DNA from 3 places in the Clostridium sp. CM039 genome. Region 1 is predicted to be linked to each of the others. Evidence: predicted binding sites of a transcription regulator. Region 1 holds the regulator's gene; each other region holds the start of a gene.
What was found. The regulator HrcA, encoded in region 1, represses chaperone genes, less so after heat shock. The targets are predictions, from matches to a motif close to TGTTAGCACTCNNNNNNNNNGAGTGCTAACA.
Positions count from the first base shown of each region.

Region 1 (6,891 bases):
ATAAACAATTTTAAAGCTTCCTTTTGCTTATCATTTATAGCTTTTGGAATATCAACAATAACCTTTACGTATTGATCGCCTCTTCCATGTCCGTTTACTCTAGGTATTCCCTTACCCTTAAGTCTAAATACAGTCCCAGATTGTGTTCCTCCTGGTACTTTGTATTTAACGTCTCCATCAACGGTTGGCACTTTAATTTCAGTTCCCATAGCTGCATACCCAAAGCTTATATGAGATTCTATATGAATATCAGTTCCATTCCTCTTAAAACTTTTATGAGGAGCTACTCTAATATTTATATATAAATCTCCTGATGGGCCGCCCTTTTCACCCTGTTCCCCTTGACCTCTTAGAGGCATAACATTTCCAGTATCAACTCCACCCGGAACATCAATTTTAATTTTTTTATTTTTTCTCTGTTTCCCAGAACCATGACAAGTTTTACATGGCTCAGAGATCATTTGACCCTTGCCACCACACTTATCACAAGTGCTCATGCTAGCAAAACTTCCAAAGGCAGTGTTTCTCTGTACTTTTATCTGCCCAGCTCCCCCACATTTATCACATGTTTTAGGCGAAGTACCGGCTTTAGCACCACTACCACTGCAATCCCCACATTTTTCATTTCTTGTAATGGATATCTCTTTTTCTACCCCAAAAACAGCCTCTTCAAAATGCAGGTTTAGATTATATTCTAAATCTGCACCTTTTTTAGGTCCATTCTGATTTCTTGAAGAGAATCCTCCACCTCCAAATATGTCGCCAAATATATCTCCAAAACCACCAAATCCTGAAAAATCAGAGCTACCCTCAAAGCCTGCTCCATTTGCATCAGCTGTACCATATTGATCATATCTTGATCTTTTCTCTGAATCAGATAAAACTTGGTATGCTTCATTCATTTCTTTGAATTTGTCTTCCGCCGCTTTATTATCTGGATTTCTATCTGGATGATACTTTAATGCACCCTTTTTAAAAGCTTTCTTAACTTCTTCCTCACTGGCACCTCTTTCTATGCCAAGAGTTTCATAATAATCTTTTTTTGACATCTAGCTTTTCACCACCTAAAATATATATACTTCTATATTATAAACTAATCTCTAATATAAAGTAATCCTTAAAATAATTTAACCATCACTATTATATAGTTTTTCTATGCATATTGCTAATATTTCTTTACATAACTCATCTCCTGCGGAGCTGTGTACATTAAATCATATCCTGCGGAGCTGCATATCAATGACTTCATAGGGATATTTTTACTCCCACTTAAGTTTTATTCTTGTTAAGGTATTTAACTCCCACTTATATAAGTGGGAGTCTTTCCTCCTGAAATGTCATTAAAATAAGGGAAGGGTAGTTACCCATCCCTTATTTTAAATTGATTTTACTAATTATTTATCTTCTTTTTTTTCATCTTCTTCTACTTTAAAGTCAGCATCCACTACATTGTCATCTTTATGATCATTTCCATCTGCGTTAGTTTCGCCTGGGTTTGCTCCTTGCTCTTTTTCTGCTTCTGCTTGATATATTTTTGTAGTTACTGCATAGAAAGCCTCAGTTAATTCTTCAGTAGATTTCTTAATAGCTTCTATATCTTCTCCGTCTTTAACTTTTTTAAGAGCTTCTAATTTAGCATCAATATCTTTTTTATCATCTTCTGTTACTTTTTCTCCAAGCTCAGTTAAGCTTTTTTCAGTTTGGTATACTAACTGTTCTGCATTGTTCTTAACTTCAATTTCTTCTTTTCTAGTTTTGTCTTCTTCTGCAAATTTTTCTGCTTCTTTTACTGCTTTATCAATTTCATCATCACTTAAATTAGTTGATGCTGTAATTGTTATCTTAGCTTCTTTTCCTGTTCCTTTATCTTTAGCTGATACATTGACTATACCGTTAGCATCTATATCAAAAGTAACCTCTATTTGTGGAATTCCTCTTGGTGCTGCAGCAATTCCCGAAAGAGTAACTCTTCCTAAAGTCTTGTTACCTGCAGCCATTTGTCTCTCACCTTGAACAATGTTAATTTCAACTGATGTTTGACCATCTGCAGCTGTTGAGAATACTTGACTCTTTTTAGCTGGGATTGTAGTATTTCTTTCAATTAAAGGAGTAGCTATTCCACCTAGAGTTTCAATTCCTAGTGTTAATGGAGTTACGTCAAGAAGTAAAACATCTTTAACTTCCCCACTTAATACTCCTGCTTGAACTGCTGCACCGAGTGCTACACATTCATCTGGATTTACTCCCTTTGAAGGATCTTTTCCAGTAAAGTTTTTAACTGCTTCTTGAACTGCTGGTGTTCTTGTTGAACCACCTACAAGTACAATTTTATCTATTTCATTAAGTGATAACCCTGCATCTGCAAGTGCTTTTTTCATTGGTTCTATTGTAGCATTTACTAAATCGTGAGTTAACTCATTAAACTTAGCTCTTGTTAAATTTATATCTATATGCTTTGGACCTGTTGCATCTGCAGTAATAAATGGTAGATTAACATTTGTTTGCATTGATGATGATAATTCAATTTTAGCTTTTTCAGCAGCTTCTTTTAATCTTTGAAGTGCCATTTTATCATTTCTTAAATCTATTCCATTATCCGCTTTAAAAGTGTCGGCTATGTGATTCATAACCTTTTCGTCAAAGTCATCTCCACCAAGTTTAGTGTTACCATTAGTTGATTTTACTTCGAATAAACCATCACCAAGTTCTAATATAGATACATCAAATGTACCGCCACCTAAATCATATACTAATATTTTTTGGTTAACATCCATTTTATCTAAACCATAAGCTAGAGCTGCCGCTGTTGGCTCATTTATTATTCTTTTAACTTCAAGTCCAGCTATTTTTCCTGCGTCTTTTGTTGCTTGTCTTTGGCTATCATTGAAATAAGCAGGTACAGTTATTACAGCTTCTGTAACTGTTTCTCCTAAATAAGCCTCAGCATCAGCTTTTATTTTTTGTAAAATATACGCCGAAATTTCTTGTGGTGTATGTGATTTTCCATCAATATCTACTTTATGATTGGAACCCATTTCTCTTTTAATTGACATTATTGTTTTGTCTGGGTTTGTAATTGCTTGCCTCTTTGCTACTTGACCTACTAATCTTTCTCCATTAGCTTGGAATGAAACTACAGATGGTGTAGTTCTTGCACCCTCTGAATTAGAAATTACTACGGGTTCTCCACCCTCCATAACTGCTACACATGAGTTTGTTGTACCTAAATCTATTCCTATAATTTTTCCCATTATTATTTCCTCCTCATATTCCTTTTAGACCATAACAATTATAATTGTTATAATTCTTATATTTTATTATAATATTTTTTTATAATATTTTTTTTATAATCCAAATCTTTAATTTGCAACTTTAACCATACTATGCCTTAATACCTTGTTATCTTTTTTATAACCTTTTTGGAATACTTCTACTATTTCATTAGTTCCATATTGTTCATCTTCAACATGCATTACTGCATTATGAAGATTTGGGTCAAATTCACCTTCTGAGACTAATTCTTCTACCCCTAATTTAGTAAAGGCATCATTAAATTGTCTTACCGTCATCTCCACACCGACTCTTAGATCTTCCCCAGTTCCTTCAACAGAAAGTGCTCTTTCTAAGTTATCAAGTACTGGCAAAACCTCTTTTAAAACATCGGCGCAAGCATCTGTGTATATACCATGTTTCTCTTTTACTGTTCTTTTTCTAAAGTTCTCATATTCAGCAGATGTCCTTAAATATTTGTCTTTAAAATCATCTAGCTCACTCTGTAATTTAATGTTTTCTTCTTCTAATTTTTTCTTATTTTTTTTCATATCTTTTTCACTTTCTAAAAGTTCTTCAACTTCTTCTACTATTTCAGCTTCTTCTGCAGTTTCCTCTATAGAACCCTCTGTCTCTTCCATAGTGCTTTGACTTTCGCCAGCTTCATCAACTGAGCTTGAAGCCCCATTATTAGGTATTGATGTGTTTTCTTCTTTTAAATCTTCTTTTAAAATTTCCTGATTATTTGTATTCACTAAATCATCCCTCCATTTCTGGCTCAAAGTAAATCTTTTAATTTTAAAATTTATCTATGATCATCATAAATTTGAGCTATATTATCATTTAATTCTTTAACTATCCCAGTTAGTACAGATATAACTTTTCCATAAGGTATTCTTGTTGGTCCTATAACGCCAATAGATCCGAGCGGTATTCCGGACGCGCTATAAACAGCTGTTATAATACTGCATTCGCGAGCACATTCAACAAAATTTTCTTCACCAATTTTAATTGTAATATTACCTGTAATGTCCCCTACTCCTAGTAAACTATTTATACTCTCTTTATTGTCTACTAAAACTAAGAACTCACGAGCTTTAGTAATATTGTTATATTCTGGGTAGTTAAATATATTTGCAGCACCCTGAATATATACTTCTGAAGTCTCAACACCAGACAAACTATCATATAGAGCTGGAATAATTCCATCAAAAATTTCTTGATAAAATGCTAAATCTCTTTTTAAATTATTAATAACTTCTAAATTTATTTGCTCAATTGTAAGCTTTCTCAATCTAAAATTAAGCATATTGTTAAGTTTTGCAATGCTATCACTACCAATAGGTTTTCTAATCTTAATAACATTATTTTTGATGATACCACTGTCTGTAATAATTACAAACAAAATACTCTCAGCATCTAGATTCATTAGCTGAATATATTTTATACAGCTCTTTTGAACAGATGGTGCCTTAACTATAGATGTAAGATTTGTAAGAAGAGAAAGCATTTGTGTTGCTTGCTTAACGATTTTATCAACCTCATATAAAGCAGCATTAATAAGGTGATTTTTGATCATATATTCTTCCTCATTGGATAATTTCGTAAGTTCCATAAGTCTATCAACATATAATCTATAACCCTTATCTGATGGTTTTCTACCAGATGATGTATGCAACTGTTCTATATATCCCAGCTCTTCGAGGTCTGACATTTCATTTCTTATAGTAGCTGGACTAATACCTAAATCGTACTTTTTAGCTATGGTTCTGGATCCAACAGGCTCACCATTATTTATATAATCTGTAATTATAGCCTGAAGTATTTTAATTTTTCTTTCATCCATTTCCATAATATCACCTCTTTTATTAGCACTCACTACAGTTGAGTGCTAACGAGTATGTATTAAAAATATCATTTGCTAATGTATTTGTCAATAACCTTAATTTTTTAATTTAGCCACTATATGTTGATTATATCGATTTAAATTAAGTATACTACGCTTTCCTTTGATTTTCGTGGTGCTATAATATTAATATCTTTAGACAAAAATTTATGGCAATGCATTTATAGAAGAAATTCTGCCATAATCACATTCGATATTTCAATACCTTCATAAGTTAAAAAAATATTGTTATCATTTTCCTCCATGAATCCATTACTTACATATTTATTTATTACTTCCCTATAAACACTATCTATATCTTTGTCAAATCTTTTCCTAAATTCACTTTTGCTTATGCCTACATTCTTTCTAAGACCCATAAACATAAACTCTTCCATATCATCTTTAAATGAATTCTTTATTTTTTCCACTATTGCACAACAATCAACATTTATTTTCTTAATATATTTTTCTATATTTTCTTCATTTCTATACCTAAACCCATCCCTATATGAATGAGAGGAAGCGCCGCATCCTATATATTCGCCCATTTCCCAATATACTAAATTGTGTCTACATGACTTATTGATTTTTGCAAAATTTGAAATTTCATATTGTATATACCCTTTTCCTCTTAAATATTCTATTGTCTGTGCGTACATAGTTCGTTCTATTTCCTCATCCGGAAGCTTTAATGTGCCTTCTTCAAGCCCTTTATAAAAAGCCGTTCCCTCTTCCACTATTAGACTATAGCAAGATAAGTGTTCTGGATTAAGGTTAGTTACATTCTCTAAAGTCTCTATCCACTGCTTAAGCGTTTGAGACGGAAGTCCAAACATTAAATCTACATTGATATTATCAAAACCTAGATTTCTAGCCATTTGAAAGCTTTGTTTAAAATCTTCAATAGTATGGATTCTACCCAGCTTTTTAAGCAAAGAATCTTGAAAGGCTTGAAGTCCAATGCTGATCCTATTTACTCCTATTTTTTTTAAAAAGTTTAATATTTCCCCTGTAAATGTTCCGGGGTTTCCTTCCACTGTAAACTCTAAATCGTCACACATATCCAATCTATCAATACTTTTCCCTATCATTTCCCAGCCCGCTAAAGATAAATAGGTGGGAGTTCCCCCACCTATAAATATAGTTTTTATTTTTTTATCTCTTATACTATTTATTTCTTTTGCTAGAGCTGCGGCATAATCAAGCATACACTCCTCTTTACCAGCAAATGACGGAAAATCACAATATAAACACTTCTGCTTGCAAAAAGGAATATGTATATACAACGCAACATTCTTCATAGTTTAAGCCTCACTTTATTCCTAATCTACTTTAAGTATAGCCATAAATGCTTCTTGTGGAACTTCTACACTTCCCACTTGTCTCATTCTCTTTTTACCTTCTTTTTGTTTCGATAATAATTTTTTCTTTCTTGAGATATCTCCACCATAACATTTAGCTAAAACATCTTTTCTAAGTGCCTTTACAGTTTCTCTTGCTATTATCTTTGAGTTTATAGATGCTTGTATTGGTATCTCAAACATTTGTCTTGGTATAAGCTCTTTTAGTTTTTCAGCCATAATTCTTCCTCTATGGTAAGCTCTTTCCTCCGGAACAATCATAGACAGCGCATCTACTTTATCTCCTTTAAGTAAAATATCTAGTTTTACGAGCTGAGTCGTGGTATAACCCTTAAATTCATAATCAAAAGATGCATATCCTTTTGTTCTTGA
Region 1 covers NZ_CM143649.1:235,013-241,903, reverse strand. The annotation lists gene dnaJ (molecular chaperone DnaJ) at 1-1,049, opposite strand, end outside; gene dnaK (molecular chaperone DnaK) at 1,395-3,251, opposite strand; gene grpE (nucleotide exchange factor GrpE) at 3,360-3,968, opposite strand; gene hrcA (heat-inducible transcriptional repressor HrcA) at 4,076-5,122, opposite strand; gene hemW (radical SAM family heme chaperone HemW) at 5,338-6,459, opposite strand; gene lepA (translation elongation factor 4) at 6,481-6,891, opposite strand, start outside.

Region 2 (6,891 bases), 820 kb from region 1:
GGTTCCTTTAGCGAACAAGCTTTAAAGGGATATTTCGGTGAAAATGTGGACGCAAAAGCAATAAGTGAGTTTGAAGATATATTTTTGCAATTGAAATATGGGAAGATAAATTATGGTGTTATCCCTATAGAAAATTCTTCCACAGGAGCAATATCCGCGGTTTATGACCTTCTAAATAAATATAATTTTTATATAACAGGAGAAAAATATCTTAAAATAAGCCAAAACTTAATGGGAATTAGAGGATCAACACTAGATGATATCAAAGAGGTTTACTCTCATCCACAGGGATTAGAGCAAAGTATGGAATTTTTAAAAGGCTACAAGCAGTGGAAGTTAGTTCCCTATAACAGCACTGCAAAAAGTGCGCAGTTAGTTAAAGATAGACAGGACAAAACCTTGGCAGCCATAGCTAGCGCTAAGGCAGCGGAAATATACAACCTTGAGATTTTGCAGAAAAATGTAAATTCAAATGCAACAAATATGACTAGGTTTGTTGTTATTGGTAAAGAGTTGGAGTCAACTAGCGGAAACAATAAAACAAGCCTAGTTTTATCTACTACCCACAAGGCAGGTTCGCTCTATCATGTTTTAAAGCATTTTGAAGAAAATGGTATAAACCTTTTGAAAATTGAATCTAGACCAATAAAGGATAAGCCATGGGAATATTTCTTTTACATAGATTTCCACGGAAACATAGATGAAGATAAAATTATATCTTCAATTAAGTTAATTAAAAAGAATAGCCGTTATTTTAAAATATTGGGCAATTATAAAAGTGAAATGATTGACAATGAATAAATGATATTAGTAAGTTTTACTTAAGAAATGAGGGTGAGTTATGTCAGAGTTATATGGTTTACTTGGAGAAAAACTATCACATAGTGTTTCGCCGCAAATACATTCAATGGTATTTAATAAATTGAATATGAAGGGTTATTATCATCTCTTCGAATTTAAAAGCAAAGATCTGAAAGCAGCAATGGCCGGATTTAATGTTATTAAACCAAGAGGTATTAATGTAACTATTCCTTATAAAATTAAGGTTATGGAATTACTTGATGAGGTTAGCATAGAAGCAAAAGCGATAGGATCTGTAAACACCCTAAAGTTTGAGGAAAACAAAACTATTGGATACAACACAGATTACTTTGGAATTGGAATGCTTTTCAATAAGTATGATATTGAAGTGAAAAATAAAAAAGCAACAATACTTGGAAACGGTGGAGTAGCAGTTACTGTGGTTCAATATTTATTAAATAAGGGAATAACTGAAATTACTGTAGTTACAAGAGATATCTCAAGGATTAAGGAAAACAGCAAATTTAATGGTTGTAAATTGATTTCTTATAATGAAATTCAAGGGCTTAAAGAGTCAGATATAGTGGTAAACTGTACACCACTTGGAATGTATCCTAATTTGGACAATTCTCCAATTGAAAAGAAACATATTGGTAAATTTGGCGCCGCTGTAGATATGATCTACAATCCTAAGGAAACCCTATTTTTAAAGTATGCGAAGGAGACGGGTTTAAAAGCAGTTAATGGTCTTTATATGCTAGTTGGCCAGGCAATTGCTGCTCAGGAAATCTGGAATGATATTAAGATCCCAAAGATAATAATTGATGAAATTTATGATGAACTAGAAAAGGGAGTAGAAAATTAAAAGATGAAAAATATAGTTTTAATTGGGATGCCCGGTTGTGGTAAAAGTGTCATTGGAGAAATAATCGCAGAAAAGATAGAAATGGCATTTATAGACATAGATGCATATATTGAAGCTAGTACAAATCTTACGATTACTGAAATGTTTAAAAATGGTGAGGCTGGATTTAGAGACATAGAATCTAAAGTAGTTGAGAAATTATCTAAAAAAAATCGAGTAATTATTTCAACTGGCGGTGGAGTGATTAAAAAACATGAAAATATTTTAAATTTAAAGAAAAATGGTATTATAATTTACATAAACCGTCCTATTGAAAATATAGTAGCGGATATAGATGTTGAGACCCGCCCCTTACTAGCAAAAGATCCATCTAAGCTTTATAGATTGTTTGAGGAGAGAGGTCACTTGTACAAACAATATTGTGACTATGAGGTTATGAATACTAGTGATATTTACGATGTAGTGAATAATATCATAGAAATATATATAAATGAGATGTCGTTAATTAAATAACTTAACACAGAAAAAAAGCTGTTGATTATTAAACAGTATCGTTGAAAAATAATTGTAAACAAGTATTTTATCATTTAGCATTGAGTAATATGGAAATTATTATTGTGAAATGAATTCAAATAAAGTAATATATATATAAGATTAAATTCAAAACAACAAATTATCTATATTTAAAATGGAGAGAGTAAATTAATAAATGTTTGAGATGGAAGAAAAATATATTATGTACGTTGACAAATTATAAAAAAAGGTGTAGTTTATAACTAGCGTTAGCACTCGATAACATAGAGTGCTAACAAAATAAAAAATAAGAAGATTTGGTACGAAAGGGGAAATTTTAATTGGAAAAAAAGCAGTTTAAAACGGAGTCTAAGAGAATTCTGGATATGATGGTAAATTCAATATATACTCATAGGGATATTTTTTTAAGAGAACTTATCTCTAATGCTAGTGATGCTATTGATAAAATTTATTATAAGACATTAGCGGATGATTCATTGAATTTTGATAAGGGTAATTACTATATTACAATAGCCAGTGATAAGTTAACTAGAACAATAAAAATTTCTGATACAGGAATTGGAATGACAGAAGCTGAACTTAGTGATAACCTAGGAGTTATAGCTAAAAGTGGCTCTTTAGCATTCAAAAAAGAAAATGAAATAAAAGATGGGTACGACATAATTGGACAATTTGGAGTGGGATTTTATTCTGCATTTATGGTAGCAGATAATATTACTGTTATAAGTAAAGTTTTTGGTAGTGATGAAGCACATAAATGGGAATCTAATGGTGCAGAGGGTTATACCATAGAACCTTGCGCAAAAGATACTGTTGGAACAGAAATTATACTTAAAATAAAAGAGAATACAGAAGATGATAACTTTGATGAATTTCTTGATGAAAATGGACTAAAATCTATTGTAAAGAAATACTCCGATTTCATTAGGTATCCAATTAAAATGGATATAAGTCAGTCAAGACTTAAAGAAGGTAGTGAAACAGACTACGAAGACTTCGTTGAGGAAAAGACTGTAAACAGCATGGTTCCTATATGGAGAAAAAATAAAAGCGAACTTACTGATGAAGATTATGATAATTTTTACGCTGAAAAGCACTATGGATTTGACAAACCAGCAAGGCATATCCATATTAGTGTTGATGGTGTTATAAGTTATAATTCAATTTTATATATTCCAGAAAAAACGCCTTATGATTTCTATACAAAAGAATATGAAAAAGGCTTAGAATTATATTCAAGTGGTGTTTTAATCATGGATAAGTGTGCAGATTTATTGCCTGACTATTTTAGTTTTGTAAAAGGAATAGTTGATTCAGAAGATCTGTCGCTTAACATATCTAGAGAAGTACTGCAACATGATAGACAACTTAAACTTATAGCTAAAAACATTAAAACTAAAATTAAAAATGAGTTAGATAGTTTACTTAAAAATGAAAGAGAAAAATATGAAGAATTTTATGAAGCATTTGGAAGACAATTGAAGTATGGTATTTATAGCGATTTTGGAAGTAACAAAGATGTTTTGCAAGATTTATTGTTGTTTTATTCATCAAAGGAGAAAAAGAATGTTACTTTAGATGAATATGTTTCTAGAATGCCAGAGGATCAAAAATATATTTATTATGCTTCAGGAGAATCAAACGCGCGAATTGAAAAATTACCACAAATTGAAATGGTATCAGATAAGGGATTCGAAATTTTATATTTCACGGATGAGGTAGACGAATTCGCTGTGAAAATGATAATGAAGTACAAAGAAAAGGAATTTAAATCTGTATCAAGTGGTGACTTAGGTATAGAAGTAGATGAAAAAGAAAATCCTTCTAGCACTGATGAAAAAGACAATAAAGAATTATTTGAACATATGAAAAGTGTTTTAACAGGTAGAGTTAAGGATGTTAGGGCATCAAAAAGACTTAAGAACTACCCAGTATGTTTATCAAATGATGGTGACCTTACAATAGAAATGGAAAAAACATTAAATTCTATGCCTAACAATGAAAACATAAAAGCAGATAAGGTTTTAGAAATAAATATAAATAATGATATGTTTAAAGTACTTAAGGAATCTTTCGAAAAAGATAAAGTTAAGTTAGATTTATATACTAATATATTATATAATCAGGCGCTACTTATTGAAGGATTACCGATTAACGATCCGGTAGAATTCACAAACAATATATGTAAAGTAATGATATAAGAAAAATACGCTTTCAATAAAAATTTAAGAGAGCTTTGCAAAAGCGTTACAAATATATAAAAAAAGCATATGCTATATTTGGAAGATGGTTTCTGTATTGTGAAATATAACCCATAAACTAGACAGTTTAAAAAAAATGACCTATGTTAGCACTAAAAAGTGAGTCCTGTATTGAGCAGGGCTCATTTTATTTAATCCCCACTGGTATCTGTCATTATTATAGTAACTCATATAACTATCAACTATTCCTACTAACTCACCGAATGACATAGCTTGTTTATATTCCATCTCGTCTTTCATATGCCCGAAAAATGATTCCATAGGAGCATTATCTAAACAATTACCTTTTCTAGACTTTGATTGTGTCAGTCCTAATTCTTTAACACGAGATTGAAAATCTGCATTTGTATAATGAAATCCTTGATCAGGGTGTATAATTGTATCTGAATTATCTTCCAAATTAAGGTTGCATTCTAACCTATTAAGCGTTTTTAACACTATACTCAATCTGATATTGTTTAAATTCTCGTTTTAATAGGTTTGATAGTGTTTTATGTTCATGGTTTGCTTTTAACATCTTAGCATAAGTCTTTGCCCTTCCTACCTTAGTAATTAAACTATATTTTTTCATAAGCCTTCTTATACGTTTGTGATTCGTTCATTTATTAATCCAGCTTCCCCCAAATGATCATAGATTTTTCTCCAGCGAGCCAGCGTATTGACTGGGTTTCGCTTTTCTATTATAGATATGTCAAATCCACAATGCCTAAAGAAATCCATAGGGGCTTTTTTAGAGTCCATTGATATCTATCTTTATTATAATAGTTCGCATAGTCCTTAATTTCATTTTTTACGCTTTTAGAATAGCAGGCTACCGCCTGAAAAATCATGTGATATTTTAAGTTGAATAATATATCGTGAATACATTTTTTTGTCTCAAAGCTAACAAATTTAAATTATATAACGACTTATGGTCTAAAATATGTATTTCATGGTAATAGAGTTTACACTATTTGTACATCTGTGTAAAATGATTATTATAAAGTAATGCCCTATGTATGAAAGAGTATTAACATGTCTTACAAAACTATTATTTAGTATGGAGTGCAATGAGCAAGCAGCATATTGTAGTTCATAGAAGGAGTGGTTAATCACTGAATAAGAAGAATAGGTGGTATAAAAATGGTAAAAAAACAATTAAATAAAGAAGAAATACAAATTTATCCGTTAAGTTTATATCAAAAAGATGTATGGGTTGAACAATGCTTATATAAAGATAAACCAATATATAATATTGGTGGTTATGCAAATATTAATGGTCCTATCGAATACCAAATGTTTCAAAAATCGGTACAAAAGCTAATTGAAGACAATGATAGTTTAAGAATTAGAATATTTGAAAATGATGGACAACCTTCGCAGAAAATATTAAAAGAATTGAAATATGAGGTACCGTTTTATGATTTTTCCATAAAAGAATATGCGGAGAAATTTTCTTTGAATTGGATGCAAAAGGAATTTTTAAAACCATTTATTTTTGATAATGGTGAGAATTTATTTCGATTTGTTCTTATTAAAGTAAATAATAATAAGTATTTCTACTTTATGGAATCGCATCATATAGTATCAGATGGATGGGGATTTTCACTAATATTTAAAGAGACAGTTAATAATTATAACAATATAACTGAGACAAAAAGCAAGTTAGAAAAGTATTCCTATTTAGAATTTATAAAAGAAAATAAAAGATACCAAGAATCAGATACATATTTAAAAAACAAAATGTTTTGGAAGGATAAATTCAAACATATTCCAGAAGCTCTATTTACTAAGGGTGTGAATAGTAATGGAGGTATAGTTAGTAATAGAGAAAGCCTAGTAATAGAAAGAAAAGTGTATGATGAAATAATTGAATTTTCTAACAAAAGAAAATGTTCCGTATTTCACTTTTTTCTTGGTATATTAGCTGTATATTTCGGAGAGGTTTGCAATAAAGAAGAGGTAGTAATAGGAGTTCCCATATTAAACAGAACAAAAGCTAGCAATAAGCAAATAGTAGGACATTTTGCCAATGTTATACCATTAAAGATAGCTATAATAAAAGAAAAGACATTTTCATATATGATAAATGAAATAAGGATGGAATTAGGAGAGTGTTACAGACATCAAAAACTTTCTTTTGGTGAAATTTGCGGTAGCATTTATAAAGAAAGAAAAGACGGCTTATTTGATATAACTTTATCCTATGAACATCATAATTACGCAGCAAATTTTAATGGGGCAAAAACGGATATAAAAACGTTAAGTAATCATCATGAAAGAAATTCCATGAGCGTATTTATACGAGAGTTTGACGAGTGTAAAGATGTTGAGATTAACTTTGACTATAATATTGAAGTATTTAAAAAATTTATGCCTATAAAAGATGTAATTACACATATCCAATATTTAATTAAACATATTATAGATAGTGATGAAAAAAGTATTAAT
Region 2 covers NZ_CM143649.1:1,055,100-1,061,990, reverse strand. The annotation lists gene pheA (prephenate dehydratase) at 1-801, shown strand, start outside; gene aroE (shikimate dehydrogenase) at 842-1,666, shown strand; gene ACWJJ2_RS05015 (shikimate kinase) at 1,670-2,179, shown strand; gene htpG (molecular chaperone HtpG) at 2,521-4,401, shown strand; gene ACWJJ2_RS05005 (IS3 family transposase) at 4,543-4,899, opposite strand; gene ACWJJ2_RS05000 (IS3 family transposase) at 5,142-5,291, opposite strand; gene ACWJJ2_RS04995 (amino acid adenylation domain-containing protein) at 5,584-6,891, shown strand, end outside.
Region 2: a site for HrcA is predicted at 2,447-2,477, ahead of htpG (molecular chaperone HtpG). Genes of this name have one in related genera too.

Region 3 (6,891 bases), 1.9 Mb from region 1:
TCAGGTGCTGGACTTCCAATGTTCATGGGAATACCAGGAGAAAATTTAAATGGAGTATTTTCTGCTAATGAATATTTAACTAGAAGCAATTTGATGAAAGCATTTAAAGAGGGGTATCAGACTCCTATAAGAACAGGTGAAAAGGTTGCTGTTGTAGGTGGAGGAAATGTTGCTATGGACTCTGTGCGTACAGCAGTGAGACTTGGAGCAGAAGGGCACATAGTGTACAGGAGATCAGAATCAGAACTTCCTGCAAGAGCCGAAGAAGTGCATCACGCAAAAGAAGAGGGAGTTATAATGGATTTACTTGTGAATCCAATTGAAATCCTAGGAGATGAAAAAGGGAATGTTATAGGCATGAAGTGTATAAGAATGGAGCTAGGAGAACCCGATGCATCAGGAAGAAGAAGACCTATAGCGATTGAAGGGTCGGAATTCATAATGGATGTAAATACGGTTATAATGTCTCTAGGTACATCACCAAATCCATTAATTCCTTTAACAACAGAAGGGTTAGAAATCAATAAATGGAAGTGCATAGTTGCAGAAGATGAAACAGGATTAACATCTAAAAAGAATGTATATGCTGGTGGAGATGCTGTTTCAGGAGCTGCTACAGTTATATTAGCTATGGAAGCAGGTAAAAAAGCTGCTAAAGCTATAGATGGAATGTTAACAAAATAATAATTTTTAAATTACAAACTCCATAAACAAAGGTTTATGGAGTTTGTTTTAAAAAAGTGAGGACAGGTAACAACTATTTGGTATAATAATATTGCATAGGAGGAGGTATATTATGTTAATAGATAAAATAAATAAATATTACACTAAGGAATATGATTTAAGTTGTGCTGAGGTGATGATTTACGCTGCTAGTGATGAATATAATATGAAATTAAAAAGCGAAACGTTTAAAACTATGTCATCCTTTGGTGGAGGAATGGGTATTGAGAGCGTATGCGGAGCAATAACAGGTTCTTTGGCAGTTATAGGTATATTATTTACTAAAGAAAAAGCGCATGAAGGTGATAGAGTTAAAAGACTATGTCAGGAATTCTTCCAAAAATTTGAATCAAAGTTAAGCACGAATAATTGCGCGGCTCTTAAAGCAAAATATAAAAAAGAGGATGGTAGTTGCAAGGTAATGATTGAAACTGCTACTGAAATATTAGATGAAATTGTGATACGCGAATTAAAAGTTAATAATTTAACTCAATGAAAGGAAAAATTATGGATTACAAAAATATTGAATCATTTAATGAAGGCATTATAATAAAAGATGTAGAGAACTTTGAACTAGACCATATATTCGAATGTGGGCAATGCTTTAGATGGGACAAGGAGCCTAATGGCAATTACATAGGGGTAGCATATGGGAAGGTAATAGAAGTAGAAAAAAAGGGGACGCAAGTAAAGATATATAATATAAATGAGGAAGAATTTAATGAGATTTGGTGTGATTATTTTGACCTTAAAAGAAATTACACAGTTATCAAAGAGAAATTTAAGATGGATCCTCTTCTTAAAAGATCTGTTGATTTCGGGTATGGCATTAGATTATTGCAGCAGGAGCCTTTTGAACTTACCATATCATTTATAATTTCTTCAAATAATAGAATCCCAATGATAAAAAGAGCTATAAACAATTTGAGCAAAAAATGGGGAAAACCAATAGAATATAAGGGGAAAACGTACTACACATTTCCAACGCCTGCAGATTTAGAAGAAGCTACTATAGAAGAAATTCAGAGTTGTAGTCTGGGGTTTAGATCTAAATATGTAAAAAACACAGTACATCAGGTATATACTGGTGAAGTGAATTTGGAGCTTATTAAAGCCGCGGAAGATGATATTTGCCATGAAGAACTAAAAAAACTTAGTGGAATAGGCCCAAAAGTGGCGGATTGTATTATGTTATTTTCTATGCAAAAATATTCTGCTTTCCCAGTGGATGTGTGGGTTAAGAGGGCGATGCAATTTTTTTATTTAGCACCAGATGTCTCTCTACCTAAAATAAGGACCTTCGCTAGAGACAAATTTGAAAACTTAGCAGGTTTTGCACAACAGTATTTGTTTTATTATGCAAGAGAAAATAATATTAAAATAGAATAAATTAAGCAAAGCAAGTAATACTATATAAAACTATGAGTTACTATTGAAATAAATACAAGAGTGAAGAGGATGAAAAACAATGAAAAGAATGTGGAATAGTATTAGAATGAAGGTATCAGGATATAAACAATATATATTACTATCAGCAGTTTTGCTAGCTTTCGCATACATAGGATATGAATATTATTTCAAGTATTCATATATATTGAGAAATCCGAATATATTAAAAGAAGTTATTCTTTCTTATGGAAATTTCAGTGTTTTAATTTTCATTCTTATGCAGGTTTTACAAGTAGTAGTTTTTTTTATTCCAGGAGAATTTATACAAATTGCTGGAGGATATATTTTCGGTGCATTTTTAGGCGGTATAATATCTTTAATGGGTATTACTTTAGGAGGTATAATAGTATATCTTATTGCTAATAGTTATGGTAGGCCTTTTGTGGAGAAGTTGTTATTAAAAAAGAAAGTGAAATTTTTTAGAAAAATATTAAAAATAGGAAGCAAAAAAAATGTTATATTCATATTTTTTTTAATCCCAGGAATACCTAAAGATGCTCTAATATACATATGTGGAGTATCTGATGTTTCTTTTAAAGATTTCTTTATATATTCAACACTCGGTAGAATTCCAGGGATTTTTATTTCTTCTTATTTTGGTCAAAAAATAGATGCATGGGATGTTACAAGTTTAATAACTATAGGCATAACAATGAGTATTATATCAATAGTAGGGATTTTTAAAGGAAATACTATAATAAAAAATGTAATTAAAAAGAAAAAATCTTATTAAAAAGTTACGATAACACATGTTTTATAAAATATTATAAAGAGCGTAGCTTTTTATATTGTGATTTATATATACACCTTAATATTATGCTACTTATAGTAATCAAAATAATTATTAATATTGCACAATGGAAGAAAAAATCCTGTGGAAGGATCGTTATTATTGGATCGTATTCAATATCAAATAACCAGTAATCATTTTTAAAGAAAATATGATGAAAAGCAGTGAAGCTTTTATCGAAATTAATTAAAAAGGGTATAAGTAATATTATAGGTACGATAATAAGAAAAATGGAACTAGTTAACAAGTATCTTATTGTTTTGTGTCTCTTATTTATGATTATACCTATAATACTTATTAATATGGAGAAAAATAGCATTACCTTAAGATTATCAAATATTATTTTAACTTCCTTAAAATGAATTTTACCATTATTGGATGAAGGTAGCGTTGGAAGAGTGAATTCTTCAATTTTATTTTGAGTTAAATATGTGATTACATAGTCATAATTAGTCTTTAGTTCCTTTTTATTTAAATTAGAAGATTCTTCAATTTTTAAAACATCAATATCCATATAGTATAATGGTTTAAAAAGCAAAGTAAGATTTATGCTTAAAATTATAAAAGAAAAAGTAAAACTTAAGATAAAAAACGTTTTGAATGAAAATTTAATAAGCGTTTTTACATTTCTGAAAATGGAGTCTCTAAAAAAATAGTTATTAAACCATTTATATAGACTATTCATAAAATCACCTCTATTAGTGATTTTAACAATAAATCAAAATATATTCAATGATAATAAAAATGTGCTAAAATTATAATTTCATTAAAAAGTAAGTAAACAAGAGAAAAACTATATAATGCAGTGATAACTAAACATAATATAGTTTAGTTGCGTATAAATGGTATAATATATGGAATAGGTGAAGTTGATATTATAATGATTATTAATTAAAATATTAGGTATAGAACTCATTAGCACTCAGATGTGATGAGTGCTAACAAAAACAACAAAAATATATAAGGAGGGGTTTAAAATGAATATTAGACCACTTAGTGATAGAGTGTTAATTAAAAGATTAGAGGCAGAAGAAACTACAAAAAGTGGAATACTTCTTGCAGGAGCTTCAAAGGAAAAACCACAAGAGGCTGAAGTAGTTTCAGTAGGACCAGGAAAAGTTGAAGATGGGAAAGTAATTAAAATGGAAGTTAAGGCAGGGGATATAATATTATTCTCTAAATATTCAGGAAGTGAAATAAAATATGATGGTATTGAGTATATCATATTAAAGCAAGATGAACTATTAGCTGTAATTGAAAAATAACATTAACGTAATAATAATTAAATAATAATTGATAGTAAATGATTATTTAATCATTAGCGTCGTATAGGAGGGTTTAAAATGGCTAAAGATATATTGTTTGGAGAAGAAGCAAGAAGAGCTATGCAAAGAGGTGTAGATAAACTTGCAAACACTGTTAAAATAACACTCGGACCTAAAGGAAGAAATGTTATTTTAGATAAAAAGTTTGGATCACCATTAATAACAAATGATGGTGTTACTATAGCTAGGGAAATAGAGCTAGAAGATGCATTTGAAAATATGGGAGCACAACTTGTTAAAGAAGTTGCTACAAAGACAAATGATGTAGCAGGAGATGGTACAACTACAGCTACATTGCTTGCCCAAGCTATAATAAGAGAAGGTTTAAAAAATGTTACAGCTGGTGCCAATCCAATGTTAATAAGAACTGGTATAAAAATGGCTGTAGATAAAGCTGTTGAAGAAATTAAAAAATCTTCTAAACCAGTTAATGGTAAGGAAGATATATCGAGAGTTGCTGCTATATCAGCTAGTGATGAAGTAACGGGAGCTCTAATTGCTGATGCTATGGAAAGAGTAGGCAACGAAGGTGTTATAACTGTAGAAGAATCAAAATCTATGGGAACAGAACTTGATGTTGTTGAAGGAATGCAATTTGATAGAGGATATTTAAGTGCATATATGGTTACAGATGCAGAAAAAATGGAAGCAAATCTTGATGAGCCATATATTTTAATAACTGATAAGAAAATTACTAATATACAAGACATACTTCCAATACTTGAGCAAATCGTTCAACAAGGCAAAAAGTTATTAATAATTGCTGAAGATATTGAGGGTGAAGCTTTAAGCACATTAGTTGTTAATAAATTAAGAGGAACTTTTACTTGTGTAGCTGTTAAAGCACCAGGTTTTGGTGACAGAAGAAAAGAAATGCTTCAAGATATAGCAATCCTAACTGGAGGAGAAGTTATATGCGAAGAATTAGGAAGAGAACTAAAAGATGTTACTGTTGACATGCTTGGAAAAGCAGAAAGTGTTAAAATATCTAAAGAAAACACTACTATAGTAAATGGCAAGGGTGAAAAAGATACAATACATGATAGAGTTTCCCAAATTAAAAAGCAAATTGAAGAAACTACATCAGATTTTGATAGAGAAAAATTACAAGAAAGACTTGCTAAACTTGCAGGCGGAGTAGCTGTAATAAAAGTTGGAGCTGCTACTGAAACTGAATTAAAAGAAAAGAAACTCCGAATAGAAGATGCTCTTGCAGCTACAAAAGCAGCAGTTGAAGAGGGAATAGTTCCTGGTGGTGGAACAGTTTATATTAATGCTATTTCTGAGATTGCAAAATTATCATCAGATACACCAGATGTTCAAGTGGGTATTAACATAATTAAAAGAGCATTAGAAGAACCATTAAGACAAATAGCTACAAATGCTGGCGCTGAAGCTTCAGTTATAATAGAAAAAGTAAGAGAAAGCGCTGGAGAAAATGGATATGATGCTTTACGTGGAGAAATGGTAAACATGATAAAAGCTGGGATTGTTGATCCAACAAAAGTTGTAAGATCAGCACTTCAAAACGCAGCATCTGTTGCAGCAACATTCTTAACAACTGAAGTTGCAGTTGCAGATATTCCAGAAAAGAATTCAGCACCAATGGGTGGCGCACCAGGAATGGGAATGGATGGAATGTACTAAAAATAATTTGAACAATAATTATTATAAATAAAGTATATTCAAATAAAAAATTAACTAGGGTTTTGCCTTAGTTAATTTTTTTATTTTGTTAAGCCTTATAATTATGTTTCTAGTATGTTCGCGAACTAGTTCATGAACATACTAGAAATATTCATTGACAAATGCTTAAACATTAACTATCATTATTGTAATAACAAATTCAAAGAACAATTACGCTACTCATATATACCTTGAATATGGCAAGGAGTATCTACCGGAAGCCGTAAATTTCCGACTATGAGTAATCTTAGTATGAGCTTATTTTTGGCATGCTAATTTTACTTTAGTTAAGGTAGGATTAGTATGCCTTTTTATACTTTATACCTTATTTTAAAATATCGTATATATAAATATTCTTATGCTAATTATAAAGACGAATGTAAAATAAAATTGTGAAAGGGTGTTAATTAAATGGCAAAAATATTAAAACAAGCATATACTTTCGACGATGTATTGCTAGTTCCCAATAAGTCTAAAGTATTACCTAAGGATGTTAGTTTAGTTACTTACCTTACGAAAAAAATAAAACTTAACATACCTTTAATGAGTGCTGGTATGGACACTGTTACTGAGTCTAGAATGGCTATTGCTATGGCTAGAGAGGGTGGAATAGGAACTATACATAAGAACATGAGTATTGAAAACCAAGCTATTGAAGTGGATAGAGTTAAAAGACAAGAAAATGGTGTAATTACAGATCCATTCTTCTTATCTCCAGATAATATTTTAGAAGATGCATTAGCACTAATGAGTAAATATAGAATATCAGGAGTTCCAATTACAACAAATGGTAAATTAGTTGGAATAATCACTAATAGGGATATAGTTTTCGAAACTGATTATAGTAAGAAAATTAAAGATATAATGACAAGTGAAAATCTAATTACTGCATCAGAAGGAACAAGTATGCAGGAAGCT
Region 3 covers NZ_CM143649.1:2,401,072-2,407,962, reverse strand. The annotation lists gene gltA (NADPH-dependent glutamate synthase) at 1-684, shown strand, start outside; gene ACWJJ2_RS11380 (C-GCAxxG-C-C family (seleno)protein) at 797-1,219, shown strand; gene ACWJJ2_RS11375 (DNA-3-methyladenine glycosylase family protein) at 1,231-2,112, shown strand; gene ACWJJ2_RS11370 (TVP38/TMEM64 family protein) at 2,192-2,905, shown strand; gene ACWJJ2_RS11365 (TIGR01906 family membrane protein) at 2,937-3,647, opposite strand; gene ACWJJ2_RS11360 (co-chaperone GroES) at 3,940-4,227, shown strand; gene groL (chaperonin GroEL) at 4,306-5,934, shown strand; purine riboswitch at 6,134-6,231, shown strand; gene guaB (IMP dehydrogenase) at 6,385-6,891, shown strand, end outside.
Region 3: a site for HrcA is predicted at 3,876-3,906, ahead of ACWJJ2_RS11360 (co-chaperone GroES). Genes of this name have one in related genera too.